Regions from separate parts of the Janthinobacterium sp. EB271-G4-7A genome, predicted to be linked through region 2. Evidence: predicted binding sites of a transcription regulator. Region 2 holds the regulator's gene; each other region holds the start of a gene.
What was found. Region 2 encodes LexA, which represses DNA repair genes until DNA is damaged. Its sites were predicted from a motif close to ACTGTATNNNNATACAGT; they were not measured.
Positions count from the first base shown of each region.

Region 1: the regulator LexA is predicted to act here: its motif matches at 2,578-2,595, upstream of imuA (translesion DNA synthesis-associated protein ImuA).
Region 3: the regulator LexA is predicted to act here: its motif matches at 4,361-4,378, upstream of IGS58_RS24505 (putative DNA modification/repair radical SAM protein).
Region 4: the regulator LexA is predicted to act here: its motif matches at 3,499-3,516, upstream of recA (recombinase RecA).

Region 1 covers NZ_JACYMI010000001.1:1,132,167-1,139,386, reverse strand. Annotated here, with positions in the region: gene IGS58_RS05250 (glutathione S-transferase N-terminal domain-containing protein) at 1-348, opposite strand, end outside; gene IGS58_RS05245 (Y-family DNA polymerase) at 430-1,917, opposite strand; gene imuA (translesion DNA synthesis-associated protein ImuA) at 1,847-2,557, opposite strand; gene IGS58_RS05235 (putative Na+/H+ antiporter) at 2,764-4,029, shown strand; gene IGS58_RS05230 (GNAT family N-acetyltransferase) at 4,082-6,115, opposite strand; gene IGS58_RS05225 (MFS transporter) at 6,199-7,220, opposite strand, start outside.
Region 2 covers NZ_JACYMI010000001.1:1,270,614-1,277,833, reverse strand. Annotated here, with positions in the region: gene IGS58_RS05840 (inorganic phosphate transporter) at 1-36, opposite strand, end outside; gene IGS58_RS05835 (DUF47 domain-containing protein) at 79-705, opposite strand; gene IGS58_RS05830 (replicative DNA helicase) at 800-2,185, opposite strand; gene rplI (50S ribosomal protein L9) at 2,321-2,776, opposite strand; gene rpsR (30S ribosomal protein S18) at 2,804-3,094, opposite strand; gene priB (primosomal replication protein N) at 3,120-3,419, opposite strand; gene rpsF (30S ribosomal protein S6) at 3,440-3,829, opposite strand; gene lexA (transcriptional repressor LexA) at 4,105-4,740, shown strand; gene IGS58_RS05800 (cystathionine gamma-synthase family protein) at 4,945-6,186, opposite strand; gene purF (amidophosphoribosyltransferase) at 6,230-7,220, opposite strand, start outside.
Region 3 covers NZ_JACYMI010000004.1:351,205-358,424, reverse strand. Annotated here, with positions in the region: gene IGS58_RS24535 (TOBE domain-containing protein) at 23-790, opposite strand; gene IGS58_RS24530 (sulfate/molybdate ABC transporter ATP-binding protein) at 831-1,532, opposite strand; gene modB (molybdate ABC transporter permease subunit) at 1,550-2,221, opposite strand; gene modA (molybdate ABC transporter substrate-binding protein) at 2,239-2,997, opposite strand; gene IGS58_RS24515 (hypothetical protein) at 3,212-3,583, opposite strand; gene IGS58_RS24510 (hypothetical protein) at 3,657-4,181, opposite strand; gene IGS58_RS24505 (putative DNA modification/repair radical SAM protein) at 4,394-5,626, shown strand; gene IGS58_RS24500 (UdgX family uracil-DNA binding protein) at 5,623-7,086, shown strand; gene IGS58_RS24495 (bile acid:sodium symporter family protein) at 7,038-7,220, opposite strand, start outside.
Region 4 covers NZ_JACYMI010000001.1:289,501-296,720, forward strand. Annotated here, with positions in the region: gene IGS58_RS01360 (sodium:solute symporter family protein) at 1-801, opposite strand, end outside; gene IGS58_RS01365 (DUF4212 domain-containing protein) at 798-1,103, opposite strand; gene IGS58_RS01370 (sensor histidine kinase) at 1,096-2,628, opposite strand; gene IGS58_RS01375 (response regulator) at 2,631-3,365, opposite strand; gene recA (recombinase RecA) at 3,607-4,710, shown strand; gene recX (recombination regulator RecX) at 4,938-5,393, shown strand; gene IGS58_RS01390 (hypothetical protein) at 5,477-5,686, opposite strand; gene IGS58_RS01395 (DUF2889 domain-containing protein) at 5,885-6,445, shown strand; gene sucC (ADP-forming succinate--CoA ligase subunit beta) at 6,518-7,220, shown strand, end outside.

The DNA of each region.
Region 1 (7,220 bases), 140 kb from region 2:
TATCGTTTCATAGCGCAGGCCTGCGTCCTGGGGGATGAACTTGCCCGTCTTTTCGGCCAGGTACAGCAGGATGGCGCCCGACTCGAACAGAGCCAGCGGCTTGCCATCGGGACCGTCCGGGTCGAGGATGGCGGGAATCTTGTTGTTCGGATTGAGGGACAGGAAGGCGGGCGACAGCTGGTCATTCTGCTCGAAGCTGACCAGGTGCGGCTCGTACGCCAGGCCCAGTTCTTCCAGCAGGATCGAAACCTTGATGCCGTTCGGCGTGGGCAGCGAGTACAGCTGCAGGCGCTCGGGATGCCGGGCAGGCCATTTTTGGGTGATGGGGAAGTCGGAAAGCTGTGTCATGGATATCCTTCATTTCAATTAAAGATGCGGCGCCGGGCAGCCAGTATAGCCAAGCATGGCAGTTTCAGCAGGACAGCGCATTCAGCCAAACAAGCCATGCAAAAACCAGCGCGGCGCGGCATCTTCTCCGCTGCCGGCGATGCGTTCACGGTAGACCCAGTAGTGGGCATGGTCGAGGCCTTCGGCGATGAAGTAATCGCGCGCCTGCGACTGGCCCCACCAGCCCGCTTCGATGCGCTCGGCGACAGAGACCATTTTCAGGGGCGAGCCATAGAATGGCCGGTGCTCGCGCATCAAGAGCGCGATGGGCTGGGCCAGCAGCCAGCCGGGACGGGGCATGCCGGGCAAGCCGGGCGGCAAGTCCGGCACCGCGTTTCTGCCGCCGGCCTTGGCAGGCAGCGGCAGCCACTGGTTGGCCGCCTCGGGACGGTAATCGGCGCGCGGCGCGGCCTGCAAGACATTGTCCGTGCCCAGGCGCGCCACCAGCAATTCCATCAAGCGCTGGCGCTCTTGCGGCGTGCCGCCCGGTTCGGGAAACAGGGTGTCGCTGGGCGGCGCCATCGGCTGCACCTGCAGCGCTTCCAGGGTGAGGCCGATCACGGGCGCGTCCAGCGCCAGCTGCGCCAGGCGTTCCTTGAGCAGGCGCACCAGGTGCTTGTCGCGCCAGACGGCCTCGCCCAGCGCCAGGTCGATGACGGTGGGCGCACGCGCCACCCGGCCCCGCTCGTGCGCCAGCAACAATTGGATGCGCTCGACGGCAAATTGCCGCGCGCACAGCCAGCCCGTCATTTGCTGCAGCAGCCGGCGCGCGCCGAACAGCAGCGCGTCGGCGTGCTCCACGCGGTCGAACAGTTCCAGGCTGGCGCGGAACGTGGGCGGCGCTTCGAGCCACAGGTACAGTTCCGTGCCGTGGCCATGCGCATCGTCAAGCATGTCGAGCAAGGCCCCGCCGCAGCGGCGCTGCAAGCCGGGCCGGGGCAAGTGGCGCAGCTGCCCCAGGGTGCGGCAGCCGATGCCGTCCAGCCATTCCAGGTAGGGGCGCGCCGGCGGCAGCAAGGCGCACGGCAGGCGGTCGAGGCGGCGCACCAGGCTGGCCATGCTCAATGTCCGGCCCCGGCGCGTCCCGGCGCGCGCCAGCAGCCAGGCGCCGCGCGCCGTGGGGGCGCAGGACAGCTGGGCCGTGTAGCCGAGCGCGCGCAAGCTGGCCGCGATTTGCCGGCACAGGGCGCGCACGCCGCCGAACAGGCGCAGGCTGGCGCCCGCATCGACGAGCAGGGTCGCTTCCTCGCCCTGCGCCACCAGCGGCGAATATTGCAGCAGCGCCAGCGCTACCGCTTGCAGGGCTTGCGCTTCCAGTTCCTGGGAGCGTTCGTGCAGGCGCGCCTGCGGCGCCAGCATCAGCGCGCCGGCGCGGCGCATGCCCGGCCGGATGCCGGCTGCCCGCGCCAGCGGCGACACGGCCATCACTTGCTCCTGCTCCAGCACCACGCCGAGGCTGTCAACCGACCAGCGCGGGCAAAACACTTCGAGCGGGAGCCGGGGCAGGCACAGGCCGATCCAGAGTCGCATGGCGTAGCAGTAATGAAGGAGGTTGCAGGGGCAGGAACAGGGGCGCGTCGCGCTGCGGTCCCCGGCGCTTGATGAAGCCGATCTCGATGCCGCCGGCGGCCGGACGCACGGACAGGCGCAGCGGCGCCGGCGATGCATCCTGCGCGCCGTGCAGCGGGCGCAGCATGCAAAACAGGGTGTTGCCGGACTGCGCGGCCAGGTGCAGCCGGCGCAGGCTGTCGGCGCGCACGTGCGGCTGCCAGAACAGCAAGGCGCCGCAACTACCGCTGCGCAAGATGTTTTCCGCCGCCCACAGGGCATCCTTGCTGCTGGCGCTCTTGAGCCACAGCAGCTGCGACGGCGCCAGCCCCTGCGCGGCCAGGGCCAGCGCCTGCGGCGGATGGGGCGGCTGCAGCAGCACGATGGGCAAGCCCGGCAGCTGCGCCAGCGCGGGCGCCAGCAGCCGCAATTCGCCGCTGCCCGGCTGCTGCACCAGCAGATCGATGAGGCTGCCGCTGGGCCAGCCGCCGCCGGGCAGTTGCGCGGACAGGGCGGCAAAGCCCGTATCCAGGCAGCGCGTGGCGCCCTGCCCCAGCTGCGATGCGCGCCACAGGGACGGGTGCAAGGCTTCCGGCGAGGCCATCAATTGGTAATGTTGCATAATTGTATATAAATATAAATACTGTATGCATATACAGTACTATCCAGCCCCGCATTTGGCAAGGCTTATCTGCGCCGCAGCTCCCCGGGGGACGTCCCGCCACGTCCGAAAAACACCGTTTTTCACATCGATTGCTGTACCATAAGCACTCTCCTTACCGTCTGGCAACGTACCAGTCGGCCTCCTCCGTCCATAAGGAAACGCATTTGACCACCATCCAAATCATCAGCGCCATCGTCTTCGGGCTTGCGCTCATCCACACCTTTGCCGCCAAGTCGTTTGAAACCTTGTCGCGGCGCCACCCCCGCCATGCGGGCCTGCTGCACTTGCTGGGCGAAGTGGAAGTCGTGTTCGGCTTCTGGGCCTTCATCTTGATCATCATCATGGCCTTTGTCTCGGGCGGCGATGCTGCCATCGAGTATGCCGAGTCGCGCCATTACACGGAGCCGCTGTTCGTCTTTGTCGTCATGGTCGTGGCTGCCTCGCGCCCCGTGCTCGACGCCGTGCAGCGCCTGTTGAAAGGCGTGGCGCGCGTGATGCCGCTGCGCACGGAACTGGCCCTCGTCTGGCTGGGCCTGGCGCTTGTGCCCCTGACGGGTTCGTTGATCACGGAACCGGCCGCCATGACCCTGGCCGCGCTGATGCTGGCACCGCAAATCTTCCGCCCGGGCATCCCTGAATGGCTGAAATACGGCGCGCTGGGCGTGCTGTTCGTCAACGTTTCCATCGGCGGCACGCTCACCTCGTACGCGGCGCCGCCCGTGCTGATGGTGGCCACCACGTGGAACTGGGATAGCGCCTACATGGCTAGCCATTTCGGCTGGAAGGCGGCCATCGCCGTCCTCGTCAACGCCACCGGCGTGAGCATTTTGCTGCGCAAATACCTGCACAGCAACACCTCCGACATCAAGCCGAAGGCCGGTGAAGTCGAAGCGCCAAAAGTGCCGCTGGCCGTCAGCCTGGTGCACATGATCGTGCTGGCCGGCGTCGTCGCCCTGGCGCACCATCCCGTGCTGTTCATCGGCCTGTTCCTGTTCTTCCTCGGCTTCGTGCAGGCGTATGAGCGCTATCAAAGCCCGCTGATCCTGAAAGAGGGTTTATTGGTCGGCTTCTTCCTCGGCGGCCTGGTGGTACTGGGCGGCATGCAGCAATGGTGGCTGCAGCCCATCGTTTCCAGCCTGAAACCGCTGGCCCTGTTCTTCGGCGCCCTGGGCTTGACAGCCATTACCGACAATGCGGCCCTCACTTACCTCGGTTCGCTGATCGTCGGCATGACGGACGAAGCGAAATACATGCTGATGGCCGGCGCCGTGGCCGGCGGCGGCCTGACCGTCATCGCCAATGCGCCGAACCCGGCCGGCGTGGCCCTGCTGCGCCGCGGCTTCAAGGATGAATCGATCGGCGCCGTCGGTTTGCTGGCCGGCGCCCTGCTGCCGACGGCCGTGGCGGGCCTGGCCTTCCTGGCCCTGTAAGCCTCATCACGGGGCGGCTGCCGGCCGCCCCTGCTCTCCCTCAGTTCCCCCCTCAGTTACCCTCATACACGAGGAAATGCAGCCGGTCATAGAACAGGCTGTAGGCATAGTCGAACGTGCCCACGCTGCGAAAACCCTTGTGCAGATACACTTGCAGCGCTTCGCTTTTTTCCCATACCGTCAAGGTGATGCGCGCACAGCCCTTGCGGCTGGCCAGGTCGCGGATTTCATGGAACATCTGCCGGAACAGGCCCTGCCCCCGGTATTTCTCGTCGATGGCCAGGCTGCTGACGAAACAGTCGTCGGTGCGCGCATGCGCGAGCACGAATGCGTCATACGCATCGTCGAGCGCCTTCATGTCGTCCCGGTAATACGAGACGGCGCCGCAGGCCTGGAACTCGGCCATCGTGGCGGCCGTGAAGAAGCCGATGAAACGCCCGTCTTCGTCATGCAGGCCGTGGATGTGCTGCAGATACGGGTCGATATTCTGCCGCCGCTGCAATTCGACGAACTGCAGATTGAGTTTATTACCGAACGAGCAGTATTCGAGATAGCTGGTGGCAAACAGCAGTTTCGCCATGCGGTTCTTCGTCTCATCGCCCAGCAGTTCACCCGGCACCAGCTTGAGCGGCGCATGCGACAGCAGACCCGCCTGCGTCTCGTCGCCGGACGGGACGGCATCGCTGGCGACCGGCATGCGGCTGCCGTGGCGGCCCACGGTCGGGCGCCAGAAATCGCCAGCGGCAATATGCCGCGAACGGTGGGCCAGCAGGTAGCGGCAAAAGACGCCATTCACGCGATCGAGCTGCGGGTCGTCCGACAGCACCGAGTAATAGTGAAAATGGTCGATGTCCGCCCGCAGCTGGGCCGCATACGCCATGCGCGGCACTTCCTCGATATCGAACACATCGACGATGTCGGGCAGGCTCAAAGGATCGTCAAGCTGCCAGCCGATTTCGTCGAGCCTGGCGACGCAGCGCGCATACGCGCGCCGTTCCTCGTCACTGAGGGGAATGTGCACGTCGGTAATGATATCGTCCAGCAAGCGCATGCCCCGGATGCCGCCCGCCACCGCTTCCCGCGCACCGTCATACAGCACGCAATAGCGCTGGTAGAACTCGGCATGGCTGAGCAGGGTCACGCCCAGGTTTCTCTTCCATTCGGCATAGAACTGGCCAAACAGCTGCGCCTCGAATTGCGGGCAGGAACGAGGAATCCGCGCATCGATACCCGCATAGGCGATGTTCACATTGCGCTGGATCACACGCAGCGCGGCATCGTTCTTCTTGGCGATCAGCATGCCCGTTTCATCGAGAAACAGATTCATCCAGCTGACATGCTGGCGCTCTTCGCTGTCGCCATCCTTGCGCTGGAAATAATCGGGCACTTCCGGCTTCATCAGGAAAATCGTCGCCGGATTGTGCGGGATCGTATCGACATCCATATACATGCCGCCGTATTCGCACATGATGAGGATGCGGAAATAATCGGATAAGGTGGCGAAGTAGCGCTGCATATGCAGGGTATCGAGTACGCCGAAGCGGGCCGGCGCGAAATCCAGCGCCAGCGCGCGCAGCGAATTGATATGCAGGGTCGTGCCGCCGATGGCGTAGCGGCCTATCGTGTAGCGCCCGGCGCCGCCCGTGGGGCTGAAGCGCTCGTCATTGCGCAGCTGCTGCGCATCCCACACCCACAGGATGGAGACGTACGGCGCGCCGCCGTTGTGCCGCACCGCTTCCAGCGCCGCGCCCCACTGCTGGATCGCTTCGGCTGCGATGGCCGGCAACGGTCCGCCCATCCAGATGCGGTGCAGGTAGCGCTCATCGTCGCCGAGCGCGCGCGTGGGAATGCAGCTCAGCGACGAGCAGCTTGCTGCATTGAAATGGTTGAAGTTCAGGGCGACGAAGCTGCGCAGGGCCGCGATGCCCGCCTGGTGCTCCACGGCCAGTTGTTCCAGGTCGCTGCCGGCCGGCCGGACATCGGCCAGGGTGATGTAATCGAGTTTCAGCCGGTTGATGCGGAACTCGTATTCCAGGTTGAAAATCTTTGCTTGATCGTGTTTCGAGGCCAGGTCATCTATTTTCATGGGCGCACCATTTTCCGCAGGAGAGTGTCAATAAACTTCGCAGGAGGTAAAACAAGGTCGACAACATGCGCATCGCTGCGCCATCAGTGCCGGGCGAGCAGCACCTCGCTTTCCCGGCGCCCCGCCATGCCCCGCGTAAATAGCAGCAGGCAGGCGGCGATGACCACGATGACGGGGATATTGAGCAGCGCATACGTTTCCAGCGCATAGCCGAAACGCTGGCACAGCACGTTATAGAGCTGCAGCCAGGCGGACAGATAAATGCAGTACAACAAGCTCATGGCAGCCGTCGTCAAGGTCACCGATTCCTTGCTGGCCGTAATCGCGCTGCGTATCAGGGCGCCATTGAACAGACCGAAGCCGATGGAATAGACAAACATGCAGGCGGCGAACACGTCGACGTGATGGCGGCCCGCGCCGGCGCCCAGCATGCCGGCGGCCGCGACCAGCCCGCCCAGGCGCAGCAGATGCACGAGGGGGAAATCCTGGCGCAGGCGCTGGATGGCGATGCTGCTGAGGACAAAGCCCGACAAAATCACGCATTGCAGGGCGATATACGTGGCGTAGGAGGCGCCCATTTCCTGCAGCACGAAGATGGGCGAAAAGCCGATCCAGGCCGTCAGGGGCACGGTGGCCAGCCCGGCCGTAAACATGCCGAACATGAAGCGCTTGTTGCTGAAAATGGCCGCGTAGCTGCGCACGATGGCGGCAAGGTCCAGGCGCGTGACCCTGGGGGCCGCGCGCGGCATGGTCTTGAACAGGCCCAGCAAGGACAGCAGCGCCAGCAGGCCGGAGAGGAAAAAGACGTAGCGCCAGTCCAGCCGGCTGATGATGGCGCTGCCGAGGATGGGGCCGGCCAGGGGCGCGAGGATGGTGGTGCTCGACAGGATGCTGCTCAGCTTGACGGCAGCCATGTCATCGAACAGTTCATGGATCATGGCATAGCCGACGAAGATGAAGCAGCAGCCCATGCCCTGGATGAAACGCGCGGCGAGAAATTGCTCGATCGACGCGGCAAATGGCACGGCCAAGGTGGCCAGCAGGAACAAGGCATTACCCGTGAGCACCAGCTTGCGCTTGCCGATGCAGTCGGCCAATGGCCCCA
Region 2 (7,220 bases):
CAGGCCTAGCACGTAGATGCTGATTTGTATGGTCATTGTAGTTTCTTTTCTGATTCTGGTTCAGGACAGGCCCAACGCTTACGCGTTTTCGACGATGATGCCTTCGATAATATTGGACACATCTTCGCAACGGTCGGTCACGGTTTCCAGAATTTCGTAGATCGCTTTCAGCTTGATCAGGTTGCGCACGTCCGGCTCATCGCGGAACAGCTTGGACATGGCGGCGCGCATCACGTGGTCGGCATCCGATTCCAGGCGGTCGATCTCTTCGCAGATGGCGACGATCTTGCGCGAGTTGTCCATGTTGTGCAGCATGGCGACGGCGTCGCGCACTTTTTCGGTACAGGCCAGCACCAGTTCGGCCAGGCGCTTGGCTTCCGGCGTGACGGCTTTCAGGTCGTACAGCGAAACGGTTTGCGCCGCATCTTCCAGCAGGTCGAGGATGTCGTCCTGGCGCGTGATCAGCTGATGGATGTCGTCGCGGTCGATCGGCGTGATGAAGGTCTTGTGCAGCATTTCCACGGTGGCGTAGGTGACTTTGTCCGCCTGTTTCTCGATGCTTTCGATCGCATGCACGCGGTTTTCCAGGTCGTCGAAATTGGTCATCAGGCCGAGCATCTCTTTGGCGCCCTTGACGCACAGTTCCGCGTGCTGGTTAAACAATTCAAAAAACTTGCCCTCAGTGGGCATCAAGCGTCCAAACATGTCATTCTCCGTTAAGCATTGAGTCGTGTTATTTACTACAGAAAGCCGCCCCTTTTGATGAAGGGGCGGCCAATGGAATATCAGTGCTGCTGTGTTAGTCGCCTTGGTAAAGCGCCAGGCCACCACTGTAATTGCCAAATTTGGTGTACTGCCCCATGAAGGTGAGGCGGATGCTGCCGATTGGACCGTTACGTTGTTTACCGATGATGATTTCGGCCGTTCCCTTGTCTGGCGAGTCGGGGTTATACACCTCGTCGCGGTAAATGAACAGGATCACGTCGGCATCCTGCTCAATAGCGCCCGATTCGCGCAAGTCGGACATGACAGGACGTTTGTTCGGGCGTTGCTCCAGAGAGCGGTTCAGCTGGGACAGCGCGATCACGGGGCAACCGAGTTCTTTCGCCAGGCCTTTCAAGCCCCGTGAAATCTCGGAAATCTCCGTGGCGCGGTTGTCGCCCGGCGTATTGGCCGACATCAGCTGCAAGTAATCGACGATGATCAGGCCCAGCTTGCCGCATTGACGCGACAGGCGGCGCGAGCGGGCGCGCAATTCGATCGAGTTGAGCGCAGGCGTTTCATCGATGTACAACTGCGCGTCGTTCATCTTCTGGATCGCATTCGTCAGGCGCGGCCAGTCCTCGTCGTTCAGGCGGCCTGTGCGCAGGCGGTGCTGGTCGAGCTGTCCGACGGAGCCGAGCATACGCATGGCCAGCTGGGCGCCGCCCATCTCCATCGAGAACACGGCCACGGGCAAGCCGCTGTCGATGGCCACGTTTTCGCCGATGTTGACGGAAAACGCCGTCTTGCCCATCGACGGACGGCCCGCCACGATCACCAGGTCGCCCGGCTGCAGACCGGAGGTCATGCGGTCGAGGTCGATGAAACCGGTGGGCACGCCCGTGATTTCACTCTGGTTGTCGCGGCTGTACAGTTCGTCGATGCGCTCGACCACTTGCGTCAGCAGGGGCTGGATGGCGGTCCAGCCCTGAGCGCCGCGCGCGCCCTCTTCGGCGATGGCGAAAATCTTCGATTCGGCCTCGTCAAGCATCTGCTTGACTTCCTTGCCTTGCGGGCTGAAGGCCGTGCCGGAAATATCGTCGGCGACGGTAATGAGCTTGCGCAGCACGCCGCGGTCGCGCACGATCTCGGCGTAGCGCCGGATGTTCGCGGCCGATGGCGTGTTTTGCGCCATGGCGTTCAGGTAAGCGAGTCCGCCCACATCATCGGCCTTGCCGAGCTGGGTCAGGGTTTCAAAAACAGTAATGACATCGGCTGGCTTGGAAGCGTTAACCATCTTGACGATTTGCTCGAAGATGATGCGATGGTCATAGCGATAGAAATCCTCCGCATGCATGAAGTCGGCGATGCGGTCATACGCGGCATTGTCGCGCAGCAGACCACCAATGACGGATTGTTCTGCTTCGATCGAATGCGGCGGAATACGGAGGGAATCCAGTTGCGGATCAGAGGGGGCGTTCATGGCGCGAATTATACCCGCTTCGGCGTGCTGGCAAAAATAAAGGGCTGAAATTGAGCGAAAAAAAGGCCACAAAAAAGCCGGGCGAACCCGGCTTTTCATAGTGCGGCAGCGCTTGCGGGCAAGGCCCGCAGACGATTACGCGTTCGCGTCTGGTACGACAGCGATAACAACTTCCACAACCACGTCGGTGTGCAGAGCAACCGAAACGTTGTGCTCGCCAACGATCTTCAGCGGGCCGGTAGGCATGCGGATTTGTGCTTTTTCAACAGCAAAACCTTGCTTGGTCAGCGCTTCAGCGATGTCGAAGTTGGTGACGGAACCGAACAGACGGCCATCAACACCAGCTTTTTGAGCAACTTGAACGGTCAGGCCGCTCAGTTTTTCGCCCTGGGCTTGCGATGCGGCCAGTTTGGCGGCAGCAGCTTTTTCCAGTTCGGCGCGCTTGACTTCGAATTCAGCCACAGCGGTTGCCGTAGCACGACGTGCCAGGCGTTGCGGGATCAGGAAGTTACGTGCGTAACCGTCTTTGACTTTGACGACTTCGCCGAGGTTACCGACGTTAACAACTTTTTCTAACAGAATGATTTGCATAGTTCTTCTCCAGGAATATCTGACCGATTAAGCGTGGTGCAGATCGGTGTATGGCAGCAGCGCGAGGAAGCGAGCGCGCTTGATTGCGGTGTCAACTTGGCGCTGGTAGTGCGCTTTGGTACCGGTCAGGCGTGCTGGCATGATCTTGCCGTTTTCTTGGACGAAGTCTTTCAGCGTGTCGACGTCTTTGTAGTCGACTTGCTCAACGTGAGCTGCGGTGAAGCGGCAGAACTTCTTGCGTTTGAACAACGGGTTTTGCTGTTTGCGTTTTTCTTTAAGCTTGAGCTTATTTTTGTCGAACTTTTTACCGAATGCCATGTCAGGCTCCTGTATCTAAAATGCGCTAGTCAGAATTGACTGCACTAAAATCAATGATGTGAAACACCAAACTCTTGCTGTTGCGGCTCTTCCTGGCCAGGAAACCCGTGAACTGATACACCCCGCCCAAGCTTGCCTGACTGAACCTGCCTGAAATTTCGCCAGCGGCTAGCGCGGCAACATCAAACTCGGTCAAACGGGCAATCCCTGCTTCCATCTGCTGCGAACTGTGTTGCAATACTGCATTCACAATCGGCAGCCCTGCCGGGGTATAGCGCAATATTTCGCGCTCGGCAATGATGGCGGTGACTTGTAGCTGGTTCAGCGCACGATCCTGGTCAAGAATTAAGCTGCTGCTGCGGCTGGAGCGGCTGCTGGTGCTTCGGTGCGGTGGCTTTTGGCCGCGTCTTCGCGTTGTACCGATTTCATCATCGGCGAAGGAGCTGTTTCAGCTTTCTTCATTTTAACGGTCAGGTGACGCAACACGGCATCATTGAATTTGAATGCTGTTTCCAACTCGACCAGGGTCTCGTTGTCGCATTCGATGTTCAGGCAGATGTAGTGTGCTTTAGGCAGCTTTTGGATCGAGTAAGCCATTTGACGGCGGCCCCAATCTTCCACGCGGTGAACCGAACCGCCGCGGGTGGTTACGCTGGCTTTGTAGCGTTCGATCATCGCGGGCACTTGCTCGCTTTGGTCCGGATGGACGATAAAGACTATTTCATAATGACGCATGCAAACTCCTTCAGGTCGGATTGATAATCGCCCACCCCGGCGTCAAGACGGGTGTGGGAAGGTCAGCCGAAGATTATAACCGCCTTTTGCAAACGTTTCAATCATTCCTTCCACAAGCGCCCGAAAAGCCCGCGCGCCACCGTGCTTTCCGCCCATGGACAAGTATTTCTTGCGAAATTCGCCTAAAACACGGAAATCCCCTTGCATAGTGGGCGATACTGTACAAAAATACAGACTGTTCATATAGACAGCATTTTAGTATGCACCCACCGCTCATGATCAAGCTGACAGCACGACAAGAACAAATCCTGAACCTGATCAAGGACGCGATTGAAAACACGGGCTTTCCTCCCACCCGTGCCGAAATCGCCAATGAACTGGGTTTCAAATCGGCCAACGCGGCCGAAGAGCATTTGCAGGCCCTGGCCCGCAAGGGCGCGATCGAGATTTCTCCCGGCACCTCGCGCGGCATCCGCCTGATCGGCGCGGCCGCTGAAGCCCTGCCATCGAAAGTGCCGGCAGCGCTGCTGATGTCGCTGCCCCTGATCGGCCGGGTGGCGGCAGGCTCGCCCATCCTGGCACAGGAAAACCTGGAAGCGAGCTACAACGTGGACCCCGCCCTGTTTTCGGCCAAGCCCGACTTCCTGCTGAAGGTGCGCGGCTGGTCCATGCGCGACGCCGGCATCATGGATGGCGATTTATTGGCCGTCAAGAAGGTCGATAGCGCCAAGAATGGCCAGATCGTCGTCGCCCGCATCGGCGACGAAGTCACCGTCAAGCGCTACAAGAAAACGGGTTCCGTCATCGAATTGCTACCGGAAAACCCCGACTTCAAGGTCATCACCGTATCGCCGGAAGATGAATTCGCCCTGGAAGGTTTGGCGGTAGGCTTGATGCGCAGCTGGCATTGATTGAGCGCGCCCTCATAAACCTACTGCGCAGCCCACTCTCGGGCATCCGTTGCTCGCTGTACCAATGTACAGCTCCGCTACTCAACCCGATATTGGGCTTGCTCGCTACGGTTTCTGAAGGCACGAAGACATTACCATTGAACGGCGAAAAACAAAGGGCCGCAACAGCATGACTGTTGCGGCCCTTTTCATTTATCCGGCGACTTATACATCGAGTGCCTGACGGAAATCCTCGAGCAAGTCCGCCTCATCCTCGATACCCACCGACACGCGGATCAGGGATTCGGCGATGCCCATGCTGGCGCGGCGCTCGGCGCCCATCTCGTAAAAGATCGTATGGGCGACGGGAATGACCAGGGTGCGCGTGTCGCCGAGATTGCTCGCTGGAATGGCAAGATTGAGACGATTGAGGAAATCGAAGCAATCGATGCCATCCTTCAGCTCAAAGCTGAACAGCGAGCCATAGCTGCGGAACAAATCCGTTGCCAGCGCGTGCTGCGGATGCGCGGCCAGGCCCGGGTAATGCACGGCCGCTACCCGCGGGTCGGCAGCCAGCATGGTGGCCAGCGCCAGGGCGTTCGAGCAGGTACGGTCCATGCGCAAGGCCATGGTTTCCGCGCCGACGGCGATATGGTGCGCCGCCTCCGGCCCCAGGGAGGCGCCGAAATCGCGCAAGGCCTTGGCGCGGATTTGCGCGATGCCCCACTGCGCCGGCGCCGCCTTCTTGTAATTGTCGAAAATGTTCGGATACTGCGTCCAGTCGAACACCCCCGTGTCCGTCAAGCTGCCGCCCAGGGCATTGCCGTGGCCGCCGATGGATTTTGTCAGCGCATTGACCACCAGGCCCGCGCCCACGGCTTTCGGGCGGAACAGGTAGGGTGTCGTCATCGTGTTGTCGACGATGTACAAAATGCCGCGTTCCTTGCACAACGCGCCGATCTTCGCCAGGTCGGCGATCTGCGTGCGCGGATTGGCGATGGTTTCGACAAACACGATGCGCGTTTGCGGCGTGATGGCGGCGGCCACATTGGCCACGTCCGTGGCGTCGACGAACGACACGGCGACGCCCTGCCCCGTCACCGTTTGCCACAGGCTGTTGGTGTTGCCAAACAAAAAGGCCGACGACACGACATGGTCGCCAGCGCGCAAGAGCGCCTGCACCACGGCGCCGATGGCGCCCATGCCGGTGGCGAAGCACAGCGTGGCGACGCCATCTTCCATCTTGTTGACCTTGTCTTCCAGCGCGGAGACGGTCGGATTGCCCTGGCGGCCGTAGCGGAAGCCGGGCTCCTTGCCCTGGAATACGGAAGCGAGCTGGCGCGCATCGCCGTAGCCGAAGGCAACGGAAGTATGCACGGGCTTGTGCAGGGAACCGTGCTCGATGCCCTTGCGGCGGTCGTTATGCAGGATGGTGGTGGTAAAGCCGTAGTTTTTTTTATCGTTCATGATCGCGGAGCAAAAAAAGCCCGGCGCTAGCCGGGCAAGATAATTACGCTTCTGTTGTCGCCAGGTTCAGGTTCAGCTGGGAACGCGGCGTATCTTCGGGCGCTGCCGCCTTCGGATGGTGGCGCGCATATTCCAGGCGGTCCAGGTATTCCTGCGACACGTCGCCCGTCACGTACACGCCATCGAAGCACGACGCTTCGAAGTTGGTCAGGGCCGGGTTGACGTCGGCGATCGCCTGCTTGAGCGCGCCGATATCCTGGTACACCAGGTAGTCGGCCGTGATTTCGCGGCACACTTCTTCCGTCGTGCGGCCATAGGCGATCAGTTCGTCGCGCGTCGGCATGTCGATGCCGTACACGTTCGGGTAGATCACCGGCGGCGCAGCCGAGGCGAAGATGACTTTCGTCGCGCCCGCTTCGCGCGCCATCTGCACGATTTCACGGCTGGTGGTGCCGCGCACGATGGAATCGTCGACCAGCAGCACGACCTTGTCCTTGAATTCGGACGGGATCGCGTTGAGCTTCTGGCGCACGGATTTCTTGCGCGCCGCCTGGCCCGGCATGATGAAGGTACGGCCGATATAGCGGTTCTTGATGAAGCCTTCGCGGTACTCGATGTTCAGCGCCATGGCCAGCTGGATGGCGGCCGGACGCGAGGAATCGGGAATCGGCATGACCACGTCGATATGCACGCCTGGCAATTCGGCGCGGATCTTCTCGGCCAGGTACTCGCCCATTTTCAGGCGCGTGGCGTACACGGAGGCACCGTCGATGACGGAGTCGGGACGGGCCAGGTAGACGAATTCGAACACGCACGGGTTCAGGCTGGCATTGTCGGCGCATTGGGCGCTGTGCAATTGCTTGTCAGCATCGATGAAGACGGCTTCGCCGGGACCGATGTCGCGCACGAAGCGGAAGCCCATGCCTTCCAGGGCCACGGATTCGGAAGCGATCAGGTATTCCGGACCTTGCTCCGTTTCATTGATGCCCAGGCACAGCGGGCGGATGCCGTGCGGATCACGGAAGGCCAGCAAG
Region 3 (7,220 bases), on a different contig from region 2:
GCGCTAATCCGACCTACCCCATTTACGCGGGCACGCCCAGGATCACGCTGGATGCCTTGAAAATCGCCGTCACGCTGCTGCCGATGGCGATGCCCAGGTCGGTGCTGCTCTGGTTGGTGATGATGGCCGCAATCGTGCCGCCGCGCGGCAGGTCCAGCACCACTTCCGTGTTGACGGCACCCGTCTGCACGCGCGTCACGACCCCGGCCAGCTGGTTGCGCGCGGAAAAGCGCGCGCCTTCGCTGTCCGCCACAAGGATGATGGACGAAGCCTTGATCAGCGCAAACGCTTCCGCGCCCGGCACCAGGCCCAGGCTGGCGCTGCTGCCTTGCGTGACGATGGCGACGATCTGCTGGCCGCCGGGCAATTCCAGGGTGACTTCGTCGTTGACGGCGCCCTGTTTCAGTTCGGCCACCTTGCCCAGGAATTGATTGCGTGCCGTGGTTTTCATGGCCATTCTCCGTATGAGTAAAAGATCGTCGGCGATGCCTTCCGCCTGGCTGCCCAGCTGGCGCAGGTAGCGGGCATGCTCACGCTCGATGATGCGGAAATTGTCGACCAGCTGGCGCCCCCGCTGCGTCAGCCGCGTGCCGCCGCCGCCCTTGCCGCCCGTCAGGCGCTCGACCAGCGGCTCGCCGGCCAGGTTGTTCATCGCGTCGATGGCGTCCCAGGCCGCCTTGTAGCTCATCTTCACAAGCTTGGCCGCCTGCGTGATGGAGCCGCATTCGGCGATAGCGCCCAGCAATTCCACCCGGCCGGCGCCGCCCAGGTTTTCTCCGCCCACCGTCATCCATACCGAGCCTTGCAAGCCGATTTCCGCTGCCGCTGATTTATCCAATGCGTTCACCCAATGCCATGTGTTCTTCCCTGTTATCGATCTGTCCGTCGCGCAAGTACAGCACATGCTCGCCCAGGATGCGCGCATCTTCCGGATCGTGTGTGATCAGGATCATGGGCACGTCCAGGCGCTGCTGCCATTGGCTCAGTTCCAAACGCATTTTGACACGCAGGGCCGGATCGAGGGCGGCAAACGGCTCGTCGAGCAGCAGCGCGGCTGGCTCGGCCACGAGCGCCCTCGCCAGCGCCACCCGTTGGCGCTGGCCTCCGGACAACTCGTCGGGAAACTGATGCGCCAGTTCCTGCAAGTGGAAGGCGTCAAGCCAATGCTCGACCTTCTGCAATTTTTCGCGCGCGCGCGGATTGAACCAGCCCCGCGCCAGGCCAAATCCCACGTTCTGGCGCACCGTCAGGTGCGGGAACAGCGCGTAATCCTGGAACAGGTAGGCGACATTGCGCTGCTGCGGCGGCAGGTTGATGCCGGCGGCGGCATCGAACAGGGTGCGCCCGTTCAGGCGGATATGGCCCGCGTCAGGCGTAAAGAGTCCGGCAATGGCTTTCAGGGTCATGCTCTTGCCTGCGCCGGACGGGCCATACATGGCGATGCGCTGGCTATCGGACGTGCATTGCACTTGCATGTCGAAGCGGCGTTTGCCAGAGCGCAAGGTGGCGCGAATGTCGAGGTCGAGTTGCATAGGCGTCATCATAGCCGTCATTTGTGCGCGATGCGCCCGGGCGCCAGGCGGCCAGCCGACAACAGCACCACGATGCAGACAAAGGAGATAATCAGGACCAGCGTATTGGCCACGTCATCCTGACCCGCCTGCACGGCTTCATACACGGCCACCGACAGGGTTTGCGTCTTGCCGGGGATGCTGCCGGCCACCATCAGGGTGGCGCCGAATTCGCCCAGGGCGCGCACAAAGCCCAGCAGCACGCCGGCCAGGATGCCGCGCCAGGCCAGCGGCAAGGTCACGCGAAAGAAAATCGCCATTTCCGAAATGCCCAGCACGCGGGCGGCCTGCTCCAGCTGGCCGTCGACGGCCTCGAAGGCGGCGCGCGCCGGCTTGAAGACGAGGGGAAAGGCGACCACGGTGGAGGCGATCACGGCGCCCTGCCAGGTAAAAATCAGGTTGATGCCGAAGCTGTCCTGCAGCCAGACGCCCAGGGTGCCGCGCCGGCCCAGCAGCACCAGCAGGTAATAGCCGAGTACGGTAGGCGGCATCACCATCGGCAGGGTCAACAGGGCGTCGAGCAGCTCGCGCCCGGGAAAACGCGTGCGCGCCAGCAGATAGCCCGTGCCGATGCCGAGCAACAAATTGAGCGCCGTGGCCCACGCCGCCACTTTGAGCGACAGGGCCAGCGCGGTCCAGGCGATATCCATGCAGGCGCCTACCTGAATTATGGCTTCTTGAAACCGTACTTGGCGAGGATGGCTTGCGCCGGCGCCGTCTGCAGGTAGCTGACGAAGCGCTTCGCTTCGGCGGCATTGCTGCTGCCCTTGATGGTGGCGATCGGATACAGCACGGGCGCATCCAATGGCACGTCCAGCACCACGTTGACCTTGTCTTTCATGATGGCCGCGTCGGTGGCGTAGACAAAGCCCGCATCGACTTCGCCGCGCGCCACGTAGTCGAGCGACTGGCGCACGTTCTGCGTGCCGATGGCCTTGGTCTGCACGGCATCCCACAGCTTGGCCTTCTTCAGCGCGCCTTCCGAATAGCGGCCGACGGGCACGCTGGCCGGGTTGGCGATGGCCACGCGGGTCACACTTTTTTGCGTCAGGTCGCCCAGGCTCTTGATGCCCAGCTTGCTATCGTGCGGCACGATCAGCACCAGGCTGTTGCCGACGAAATCCATGCGGTCGGCCGGCAAGACGAGGCCCTGCTTTTGCGCCGCATCCATGGTTTCCTGGTCGGCCGAGGCAAACACGTCGACGGGCGCGCCCTTGACGATCTGTTGCAGCAGCACGCCCGAGGCGGCAAAGTTCAAGGACACCTTGCTGCCTGGATACTGCGCCTCATAGCTCTGCGCCGCATCCTTGAACGCATTCGTCAGGCTGGCCGCGGCCGACACCACCACTTCGCCGGCAAAGGCGGAGCTGGCGGCAGTAGCGAGAAGAGCGGTGCCAAGCAGGCGGGCGAGGGAGGTGAGGCGCATGATCGTATCCTTGTAAGTGAACAGTGAACAAGGAGCGTAATATACACTTATATATAGCGTTCTGCCATCGCATGGGTCAAGCAATGGCAAAGAGCAAATGAGGGAAAATGCAGCCAGCGCCGGGAAATGGCAGCTGGCTGCGGTACGTCAATGACACCTGCCAGCAGGGAAGCGATCAAGCGGATCGAGCAAATTCATCGCTTAACTTGGCCGTTCAATTTTTTCCTAGCCTCTCAAGCAAGGCCTTTTTTTGCGCGGGCGATGCGGAACTGGTCTTGATGCCTTGTATTTGCGCCGCCTGCCTGTCTTCCGACATCGCCGCAAACCGTTGCGCATATTCCTCCACCAATGCGGCATTCCCGCGCAGGGCTCCCGCATACAGCCAGTAATTCGCTGTGGATACTTCGCCTTTTTTCAAATATTCCTGGCGCAGTTCGGCAATGGCCTTTCCATCACCATCGATCGCCCGCTGCTCCAGCGGCGTAACGACTGGTTCCTCACCGGTCGTACGCCGCTCCTGCATGACCCAATACGCAAAAAGAACCAGCAGAGCGGCTCCTATGCCTAATTTTATTTCCTGCTTCATGGCCTCAGCCTCCTGCATTGCAAGTACCAAAACATCACGACATGCTTGTCTGCGAACCAGTGCACGCCGCCTGCTAGCGGATGCGCAAGCTGACGACTTCCGAGACGACGCGGCCAAATGGACAGCGTCCCTCTGGCGATATGCCATAAATGGCCCGTATGCGATACATGCCGGCCTTGGATACAGCGTAGCGCCGCTCGAAATCACGGAACTTTCTTCCCCATTGATAGCCTTGTTCCAAAGAGACCTTGTCATCTGTCTCCAGTATTTTCATTTCCGGCCCCAACCAGCGTACCCGCTGGTTTTTTTCATTGAGCACCTCGAAACGCAGCCAATAGGATTCCAGTTCCATGAAGGCCGGCAAGTGCAAGGTATCTCTACCGGTATTCGCCACCATGATGGTCACGCCAACGGGTTCGTGTGCGGCGGCGATGGTCTTGTCCAGCACGACACTAATCTGCAATGCGCCATTTTTTTTATCGCAGGCGTTTGTGGAGACGGCAGAGAGCTTGGGCAGGGTATCGCTTTGCGCGAACGGGCTCTGGAAGAAAAGGACGAGAAATAATAGAACGAGTTTTTTCTGAAATAGGCTGAACATGGGAGTGGATCGGAGGTATTTTTGGCTAAGCGCCTCACAGAATGAAACGCCAGCTAACATTGACATCCTAGCACTATATTTCATTACTTATATGCAATGTCCTTACCGTTTGCAGGCCATTCCTCAATGGCCAAATAACGCAGCCTCTTGCGTACTATGTCGCACTGCATTCCTGATATACTGTATATAAACACAGTATATCGGGGTGCACCATGGAATTGACGGACAAGCTGGAAATCCTGGCCGACGCGGCCAAGTACGACGCGTCTTGCGCCAGCAGTGGCGCGCCCAAACGCGATTCCATCGGCAAGGACGGCTTTGGCGCCACCTCCGGCATGGGCATTTGCCACAGCTACACGCCGGACGGGCGCTGCGTTTCTCTGCTGAAAGTGCTGCTGACCAATTACTGCCTGTACGATTGCCAGTACTGCGTCAACCGCCGTAGTTCGAACGTGCCGCGCGCGCGGTTTACGGTGGCCGAGGTGGTCAAGCTGACGGCCGACTTTTACCTGCGCAACTACATCGACGGCCTGTTCCTCAGTTCCGGCATCATCCAGTCGGCTGACTACACGATGGAGCAGCTGGTGCAGGTGGCCCGCGAGTTGCGCGAGGTGCACCAGTTCCGCGGCTATATCCATCTGAAAACCATCCCAGACGCCGATCCCGCCCTGGTCGCGCAGGCGGGCCGCTATGCCGACCGGCTCAGCGTCAATATCGAACTGCCGACGCAGGACAGCGTGCAAAAGCTGGCGCCGGAAAAAAGCGTGCATACGATCAAGCTGGCCATGGGCGCCATCCGCCGCAAGCTCGATGAGAAAGCGGAAGAACCGCGCGCGCCGCGTTTCGCGCCGGCCGGGCAAAGCACGCAGATGATCGTCGGCGCCGACGCCAGCGACGACCAGCAAATCCTCTCCACGGCTGAGACCTTGTATGGCAGCTACAAACTCAAGCGCGTGTATTACTCGGCCTTCAGCCCCATCCCCGACAGCCCGAAAAGCGTGCCGCTGGCGCCGCCGCCCATGCTGCGCGAACACCGGCTGTACCAGGCCGACTTTTTACTGCGCAGCTATGGTTTCCAGGCCAGCGAACTGCTGCCCGCCACGGGCGGCAACCTGGCGCTCGATATCGATCCGAAACTGGCGTGGGCGCTGGCGCACCGCGAACATTTTCCGCTGGACTTGAACCGCGCGGCGCAGCACATGATCGCCCGCGTGCCCGGCATCGGCCTGCGCAACGCGCAGCGCATCGTCGACCTGCGCCAGTTGCGGCAAGTGCGCTACGCCGACCTGTCGCGCCTGCGCTGCAGCATGAAGAAAATCGCCCCCTTCATCATCACGGCCGACTACTTTCCCGCACGCGACACCACCGCCTCGGAACACCTGCGCCGCGCCTTGGCGGAAGCGCCGCAGCAGATGAATTTGTGGCCGGAGCTGCAGGCCGCATGAGTACGGTGGTGCGGCTGGCGCAATCGTTCGACGAGTGGCGCGCGGCCGCGCGCGAACTGATCGCGCGCGGCGTGCCGCCTGCCGACGTTGCCTGGCAGTCACAGCCCGGTGATGGCGACCTGTTTTCCTCGACGCCAGATGCGACGGATACCAGCGCGCCACTGCTGCGCCTGCCCCGTTCCCTGGTGGAATTGCTGGAAAGCGCCGCCTGTTTTAGTGCCCCGGATCGCTGGGCCTTCCTGTACCAGGTGCTCTGGCGCTGGCAACTGGACCAGCACGATGTACTTTCTCCCGCCGACGCGGACGGCGCGCGCCTGCACGCCATGGCCAAGGCCGTGCGCCGCGAAGAGCACGACATGCATGCGTATGTGCGTTTCCGCGAGCGGGCGGAAAGTGAGGGCGCACCCCGCTTCGTGGCCTGGTTCGAGCCCACGCACGACGTGCTGCCGCAGGTGGCGCGCCACTTCGCCCGCCGCATGGGATCTGCCAGCTGGATGATCGCCACGCCCGTCGCCAGCATGCTGTGGGATGGCACGACCTTGCATGCGGGACCGGCCCTGCTGCGCGGAGCGGCCGATATCGACGATGCGGGCGAAGCCCTGTGGCTGACCTACTACCGCAGCATCTTCAATCCCGCGCGCGTCAATGCCGGCCTGCTGCGCAGCCATATCCCCTCGCGCTTCTGGAAGAACTTGCCCGAAGGCGCCATCGTGCCCGCCATGCTCAGCGGCGCCGCCAACGGCGAACGGCGCACGGGCCAGACGGCCAGCGTGGGCCAGCGCAGCGGCGCCACCATGATCCCGCTCTCCGCCGAGCGCGCCCAGCCCGCGCGCGAACTGCCCACCACCCTGGACCAATGCCGCCGCTGCACGCTGTGGCAGCACGCCACGCAAGCCGTGCCCGGCGCCGGGCCGCCACAGGCGCGCATCATGCTGGTGGGCGAGCAGCCGGGCGACCAGGAAGACCTGGCAGGCTTGCCCTTCGTGGGCCCGGCTGGCGCGCTGTTGGACCAGGCGCTGCGGGAAGCGGGCATGGCGCGCGACAGTATTTACTTGACCAATGCCGTCAAGCATTTCAAGTGGGAACCACGCGGCAAGCGCCGCCTGCACAAGACGCCAGCGCAGCGCGAGATCCTCGCCTGCCATGGCTGGCTGGAACAGGAATTGGCCAGCGTAAAACCGCAAGTGATCGTGGCGCTGGGCAGCACGGCATTGAAGTCCATCCTGCAGGACGGCGCGGCAAGCATGACGCCGCTGGTCGGCACGCCGATCCGGCACGATGGGCGCTGGGTGGTCGCCGTATATCACCCCTCGTATGTGCTGCGCGCGCCCGATGAGGGGAGCCGGCGGCAAGCTTACGAAGTGATCGTGGCGGGGTTGCGGCAGGCGCTGCTGCTAGGGCAGGATAGCCATCACAGCGTTGAAGCCGGCACTTCCTGCCCCTCATCGCGCCGCGCATAGCGTTGCGCGATCACGGCGCAGATCATCAGCTGAATCTGGTGGAACAGCATCAGCGGCAAGATCACCATGCCCAGCGAACGGGTGGAAAACAGCACCTTGGCCATCGGCACGCCGCTGGCCAGGCTTTTCTTCGA
Region 4 (7,220 bases), 980 kb from region 2:
TTCCAGCACGTGTTCGCGCGCGCTCAGTTGCGGCAACACCTTGCCGTAGGCGATCTGCGGCACGGGATTGTCCGCATGCTTGACCGACAGCCACATGGCGGGAATCAGAAAGGCGACGAGGATGATGATGTATTGCGCCACCTGCGTCCAGGTGATGGCGCGCATGCCGCCAAGAAAAGAGCAGACGAGGATGCTGGCCAGGCCCAGGAAGATGCCGACGGAAAAATCCACGCCCGTGAAGCGCGAGGCGATCAGGCCGACGGCGTAGATCTGCGCCACCACATACGTAAACGAGACGATGATGGTGGCGGCCACGGCCACCACGCGCACGCTGGCACCCCGTTTGTCGGTCCCGCTGCCATAGCGGGCGGCGAGGAAATCGGGAATCGTGTACTGGCTGAACTTGCGCAGGTAGGGCGCGATCAATAGCGCCACCAGGCAATAGCCGCCCGTCCAGCCCATGATGAAGGCCAGGCCGTCAAAGCCGTTCAGGTACAGGCCGCCAGCCAGGCTGATGAAGCTGGCCGCAGAAATCCAGTCGGCGGCCGTAGCCATGCCGTTGAACATGGCCGGTACCTTGCGTCCCGCCACATAGTATTCGGTGACGTTCGAGGTGCGGCTGATGACGCCGATGGTGGCGTACAGGGTGATGGTGACGAGCATGAACAGGTAGCCGATCCATGCGCGCGGCATGCCTTCCTGTTCCAGCACCGACAGGGCCAGCAGGAAGGCGGCAAAACCGGCCGTAAACAGCAAATAGTAGCGGCACAGGCGCGCAAAGAAGCTGCGCTGGTCGCTCATGCGTGCTCCTCTGCATGAAAAGCCCGGTCGAGGCGCTGCATGCGCCAGGCATAGAAGGCGATGATGGCCAGGTACACCAGCGAGGCGCCCTGGGCCGCCATATAGAAGGGAAGCGGCCAGCCGAACAGATTTAAATGCAACAGTTCGCGCGCATAAAACACGGTCAGGAAGCCCGTCAGCAGCCAGACCAGCAGCAGGATGGCCGTCAGGCGCCGCGTCTTGCGCCAGTGGATATCGCGGCGCGACTGCAGCTCGGAGTTGGGCGTGCGCAACGGCACTGCGGGAGGGCTGGGCTTATCCATACGTGACCTCATCCTCTTCTGGCGCGTCCGGCAACAGCAGGGCGATGCTCAGGCGCAGCAGGGTGCCCGGCAGCTTCGGCGAGTGCGCGCGCGGATTGTTAAAAATATCGACTTCGGCGCCATGCTGCTGGGCAATTTCGCGCACGATGGCCAGGCCCAGGCCGCTACCGTCGACATTGCTGCCGAGAATGCGGTAAAAGCGTTCAAAGACGTGGGCCCGCTCGGCCTGCGGTATGCCGGGGCCCGTATCTTCCACTTCCAGGATGGCCAGTTCCAGGGTGCTGCGCACGCGCACCGTGACGCTGCCGCCCGACGGCGTGTAGCGCAGGGCATTGTCGATCAGGTTGCTCAGCAGCTCGCGCAGCATCATGGCATTGCCGGAAATCATGATCGCATAGGCGGGCTGCTCGAAGCCCAGGTCGATATGCTGGGCAAACGAGGCTTGCACCCAGTCCTGCACCACGCCGCGCGCCAGTTCGCTCAGCTCGATCGGTTCGAACGCCGTGCCCGCCTGAGGCTGGTTTTCCGCGCGCGCCAGGGCCAGCAGCTGGTTGACCAGGCGCGTGGCCGCTTCCGAACTTTTCGCCAGTTGCAGCAGCGAGCGGTGGATCTCGTCGTGGTCGGTCTGGCGCAGCGCCAGCTCGGATTGCATGCGCATGCCGGCCAGCGGCGTTTTCATCTGGTGCGCGGCATCGGCGATGAAGCGCTTCTGCATGTCGATCGACAACGACAGGCGCGCCAGCATCTCGTTGAGCGAACCGACCAGCGGCGTGATTTCCTCGGGCACCTGGCCCGATTCGATGGGCGATAAATCGTCGGGTGGCCGGGCACGTATGCGTTCCTGCAATTGCGCCAGCGGCGACAGGCCGCGCGCCAGGGCAAACCAGACCAGGGCCAGGATCACGGGCAGGATGATGAACTGTGGCAAGATCACGCCCTTGATGATTTCATTGGCCAGCTGGGCACGTTTTTCCAGGGTTTCCGCCACCTGCACCAGCGCGCGCTGCGGCTCGTCGTTGTTGCTGGACGGAATGTCGAGATAGCTGAACGCCACGCGCACGGGCGTGCCATGGATGGTGTCGTTGCGAAACAGCACCATGCCGCTGCGGTATTTGTCGGGGTCCTGCGGCGGCGGCAAATCGCGGTCGCCGTCGAGGTATTCGCCGCGCGGACCCACCACCAGGTAATACAGGGTGTCGATATCGTCGCCGCGCAGGAAGTCGCGGCCCTTGTTGTTACTGTTCTTTTCCGGCACGCGGCGCAGCATGGCGCCGTCGGCCTGCTTGACCTGTTGCGTCAGCACGGTCACGCTGTCTTCCAGCGCATGGTCGAACGGCTGATTGGCGATGCCCTTGGCCACCAGATAGGTGATGGCGATGCTCATCGGCCACAGCAGCAGCAAGGGCGCCAGCATCCAGTCGAGGATTTCGCCAAACAGCGAATGCTCGATGGTGTCGTCCTGCTCCGTGGTGGGCGGCTCGAACCAGTCGTCGTCATCCGCCTCGTCCGCTGGCGCCTCGCGCACCTTCACTTGCTGGCGGGTCCGCTGGCCGGGCTTGCCGATTCGCCCGCTTCGGCGTTCAGGCGCGCCGCTTCCGAGTATTTTTCCAGGCAATAGCCGAGGCCACGCACGGTGGCGATGCGCACGCCGCCCACCTCGATCTTCTTGCGCAGGCGGTGCACATACACTTCGATGGCGTTGTTCGACACTTCTTCGCCCCATTCGCACAGGTGGTCGACCAGCTGTTCTTTCGAGACGAGGCGGCCCGTGCGGCCCAGCAGGATTTCCAGCAAGCCCAGTTCGCGCGCCGACAAGTCGAGCATCTGGTCGTTGATGTAGGCGCTGCGCCCCACCTGGTCATAGCTGAGGGGGCCGTGCTTGATGATGGTGGCGCCGCCGCCGGCGCCGCGGCGCGTCAGGGCGCGCACTCTTGCCTCCAGTTCCGACAAGGCGAACGGCTTGGCCATATAATCATCGGCACCGAGGTCGAGGCCATTCACGCGCTGCTCGATGGAATCGGCGGCCGTCAGGATCAGCACCGGCAGCAGCGAGGCGCGCGCGCGCAGGCGGCGCAGCACTTCCAGGCCGGACATCTTGGGCAGGCCCAGGTCGAGGATCAGCAAGTCGAATTCCTGGGTGGAGAGGGCCGTATCGGCCTCCTGGCCCGTCTTGACGTAGTCGATCGCATAACCGGACTGGCGCAGCGAGCGGGTCAGGCCATCGGCCAGCACGCTGTCATCTTCGGCAAGTAAAATACGCATGGTGCACTTCCTATGCTTGCGGCGGTAGAAGTTTGTATTGTGTTTCATTTTCCGCAAGGTGGCGAGTTTTTGTGAGAAACCAGGCTTGTATTGATCTGTTTCAAAACAAATCCACGTTCCGCTTGCATTGATCACTGTTTTTTTATACAGTACTGTCTGTGTAAAGAATTTAACCCACTGGCGCTATCGCAGGCTGCCGGATTCACGTGAATCCGCAACTGTAGAACGGCTGAAAGAACATATGGACGATAAAAAAGCTGTAGTACCCGCATCGGAAAAAGCCAAGGCGCTCGCCGCCGCACTGGCGCAGATCGAGAAGCAGTTTGGCAAAGGTTCGGTCATGCGCATGGATGCCAGCGCAGCGATCGAAGAAGTGCAAGTCGTGTCGACCGGTTCGCTCGGCCTCGATATCGCGCTGGGCGTGGGCGGTTTGCCGCGTGGCCGCGTGGTGGAAATCTACGGTCCGGAATCGTCGGGTAAAACCACCCTGACCCTGCAAACCATCGCTGAGATGCAAAAACTGGGCGGCACCTGCGCCTTTATCGATGCTGAGCACGCGCTCGATGTCGGTTACGCGCAAAAGCTGGGCGTGAACCTGCATGAATTGCTGATCTCGCAACCGGATACGGGCGAGCAGGCACTGGAAATCTGCGACGCCCTCGTGCGTTCGGGCAGCGTCGACCTCGTCGTCATCGACTCCGTGGCCGCGCTGACGCCACGCGCCGAGATCGAAGGCGACATGGGCGATTCCCTGCCAGGCTTGCAAGCGCGCCTGATGTCGCAAGCCCTGCGCAAGCTGACCGGCTCCATCAACCGCACGAATACCCTGGTCATCTTCATCAACCAGATCCGCATGAAGATCGGCGTGATGTTCGGCAGCCCGGAAACGACCACCGGCGGCAATGCGCTGAAATTCTACGCCTCCGTGCGCCTGGATATCCGCCGCACCGGCTCGATCAAGTCCGGCGATGAAGTGATCGGCAACGAAACCAAGGTCAAGGTCGTCAAGAACAAGATCGCGCCACCGTTCAAGGAAGCGCACTTCGACATCCTGTACGGCGCCGGCACCTCGCGCGAAGGCGAAATCCTGGATTTGGGCTCGGATGCCAAGATCGTGGAAAAATCCGGTTCGTGGTACAGCTACAACGGCGAACGCATCGGCCAGGGCAAGGACAACGCACGTGCCTTCCTGCAAGAGCGTCCGGCGCTGGCCCGCGAAATCGAAAACAAGGTCCGCGCTTCGCTGGGCGTGCGCGAACTGCCACCGCTGGCCGCTGAAAAGCCGGAAAAAGCGGATAAAGCCGCCGACAAGGCTGCCAAGGCTGCAGAAGCCAAGGCAGAGTAGGTCGGATTAGCGCGGCAAAGCCGCGCGTAATCCGACAACACCACAGACGTCAACAATGTTGTCGGATCAGACGCCAACAATGTTGTCGGATTACGGCCCAAGGGGCCTAATCCGACCTACGCGCGGCTCGCCGCATAGTATGACCACGATCGCCGTCCCGCGCTGTTGCGCCGGGCGGCGATTGTGTTTGGATGGCTTGACCGTGGAATGAAAGACAAGGTGGATGTATGGCCGCAGTACAACTAAGCCTGAAGGGCAGGGCGCTACGTTTTCTGTCGATGCGCGAACACAGCCGCATGGAATTGCGGCGCAAGCTGCAGCGCCATGCGCAGGAGGGCGACGATGTGGAAGCCTTGCTCGACAGCCTGGAGCAGGCGAACTGGCTATCGCAGGAGCGTTTTTCCGAGTCGCTGATCCACCGCCGCTCGGCCCGTTTCGGCAATAGCCGCATCATGGCGGAATTGCAAAGCCATGGCATCGGTGGCGAGGCGCTGCAGGAACTCAAGGCGGGCCTGGCCGAAGGGGAGGTTGCGCGTGCCTGCGAAGTGTGGCGCCGCAAATTTGGCGAGGTGGCGCAGAATGCCGAGCAGCGCAACAAGCAGATGCGCTTCCTGATGCAGCGCGGTTTTTCCCAGCGCGCCGTGCAGGTGGCCTTGAAGGGGCTGGAGCCCGAGGACGACTAGGTGCGCGCCGCTGACCGTCCAGCTGGCCCTGGTCTCGCTGTGTTCGATCTGCAACAGTTCATGGCTGCCCTGTACCTTGCTTGTCAGGCAAGCTCGCTCCAGATCATTGTTTTACTGGTAAGTTCACTTTCCTTGCCATCCGCCTGGCAATCGGATGGCATATTGTTGCGCTGCATGGGGCCGGGCTTGCCCGCGCTGCCGTCGGCTGGGCCGGCGCGGCAATCTGAGGTATATCGCGGCATCCATCGGCCATATCTGTCATCACCATCCGTGATAACGGTGTCAATTTCCATGTGTATTCTTTATGCTTTGAAATGTTTTTATCGAAGCAATGAAAAATTATGTTGCGGCGCAACCAGCGCCCAGTGTGCTACACTTTTAGGGTTTTTGCGGCGCCGCAGGTGCGGTTGCTGTTCGTAGAAGCTGCGAACAGAGTGCTTTAGGCACATGGCTGCTTACTAAATTATGGCCGCGCAAGCGGCATCGGTCTTATGCCCCTGTCAACTCCCGTATCCCGGCGCGCCCTACGGCACTCCCGTGTTATCGACGTCCAAGCGTATGTGCGCGACGACGGCCTGTGGGATATTGACGCCCATATCACCGATATCAAAAGCTATGACGCGACCCTGGCCTCCGGCCCCCGTCCCGCCGGCGCCCCTCTGCATGACCTCCATTTACGTATTACCGTCGATCGCGAACTGACCATTGTCGAGGCCGAGGCCGCCTCCGATGCCGTACCCTATCCCGGTTTTTGCGATACCATCGGCCCCGCTTACAGGGCGCTGATCGGTCTGAATTTATTGAAGAATTTCCGCCGCGACTTGAAACAGCGCCTGGCGGGAATCGCCGGCTGTACCCATTTGACCGAACTGGCGCAAGTCTTGCCGACTGCGACGGTTCAGGCATTTGCCGGCGATGTCTGGTCGACCCGTGACGGTGCGAATGCTGACTTATCGCATGAAAAGCCGTTTCAACTCGACAAATGCCACGCCCTGCGCACGGATGGCGGGGCAGTTGCACAGTATTACCCGCGCTGGGTAGCCAAGCCGTGACCCCGGCGCTTTCCTGTTTTTTTTGCACCACTAACCGTATTTTTACACATCAGTATCAGAAGGGAAGCCAGCATGAAAATCCATGAGTATCAAGCCAAAGAAATCCTCCGGCAATTCGGAGTGACGGTACCACGCGGTATTCCGTGCATGTCCGTCGAAGAAGCCGTCAAGGCTGCGGAAACCCTGGGCGGCCCGGTGTGGGTTGTCAAGGCGCAGATCCACGCAGGTGGCCGCGGCAAGGGCGGCGGCGTGAAAGTGGCAAAATCGATGGAACAGGTCAAGGAATACGCTGACCAGATCATGGGCATGCAGCTGATCACGCATCAGACCAGCGCCGAAGGCCAGAAAGTCAACCGCCTGCTGGTGGAAGAAGGCGCCGACATCAAACAGGAACTGTACGTTTCGCTGGTCACCGACCGCGTCACCCAGAAAATCGTCCTGATGGCATCGTCCGAAGGCGGCATGGACATCGAAGAAGTGGCCGAGAGCCACCCAGAGAAGATCCACCACGTCACCATCGAGCCGAGCGTTGGCCTGACCGATGCCCAGGCAGACGACATCGCGACCAAAATCGGCGTGCCTGCCGGTTCCATCGTCGACGCCCGCGTCAACCTGCAAGGCCTGTACAAAGCATACTGGGAAACCGATTGCTCGCTGGCCGAAATCAATCCGCTGATCGTCACCGGCAGCGGCAAGGTCATCGCTCTGGACGCCAAGTTCAACTTTGACCCGAACGCCCTGTTCCGTCATCCGGAAATCATCGCCCTGCGCGACC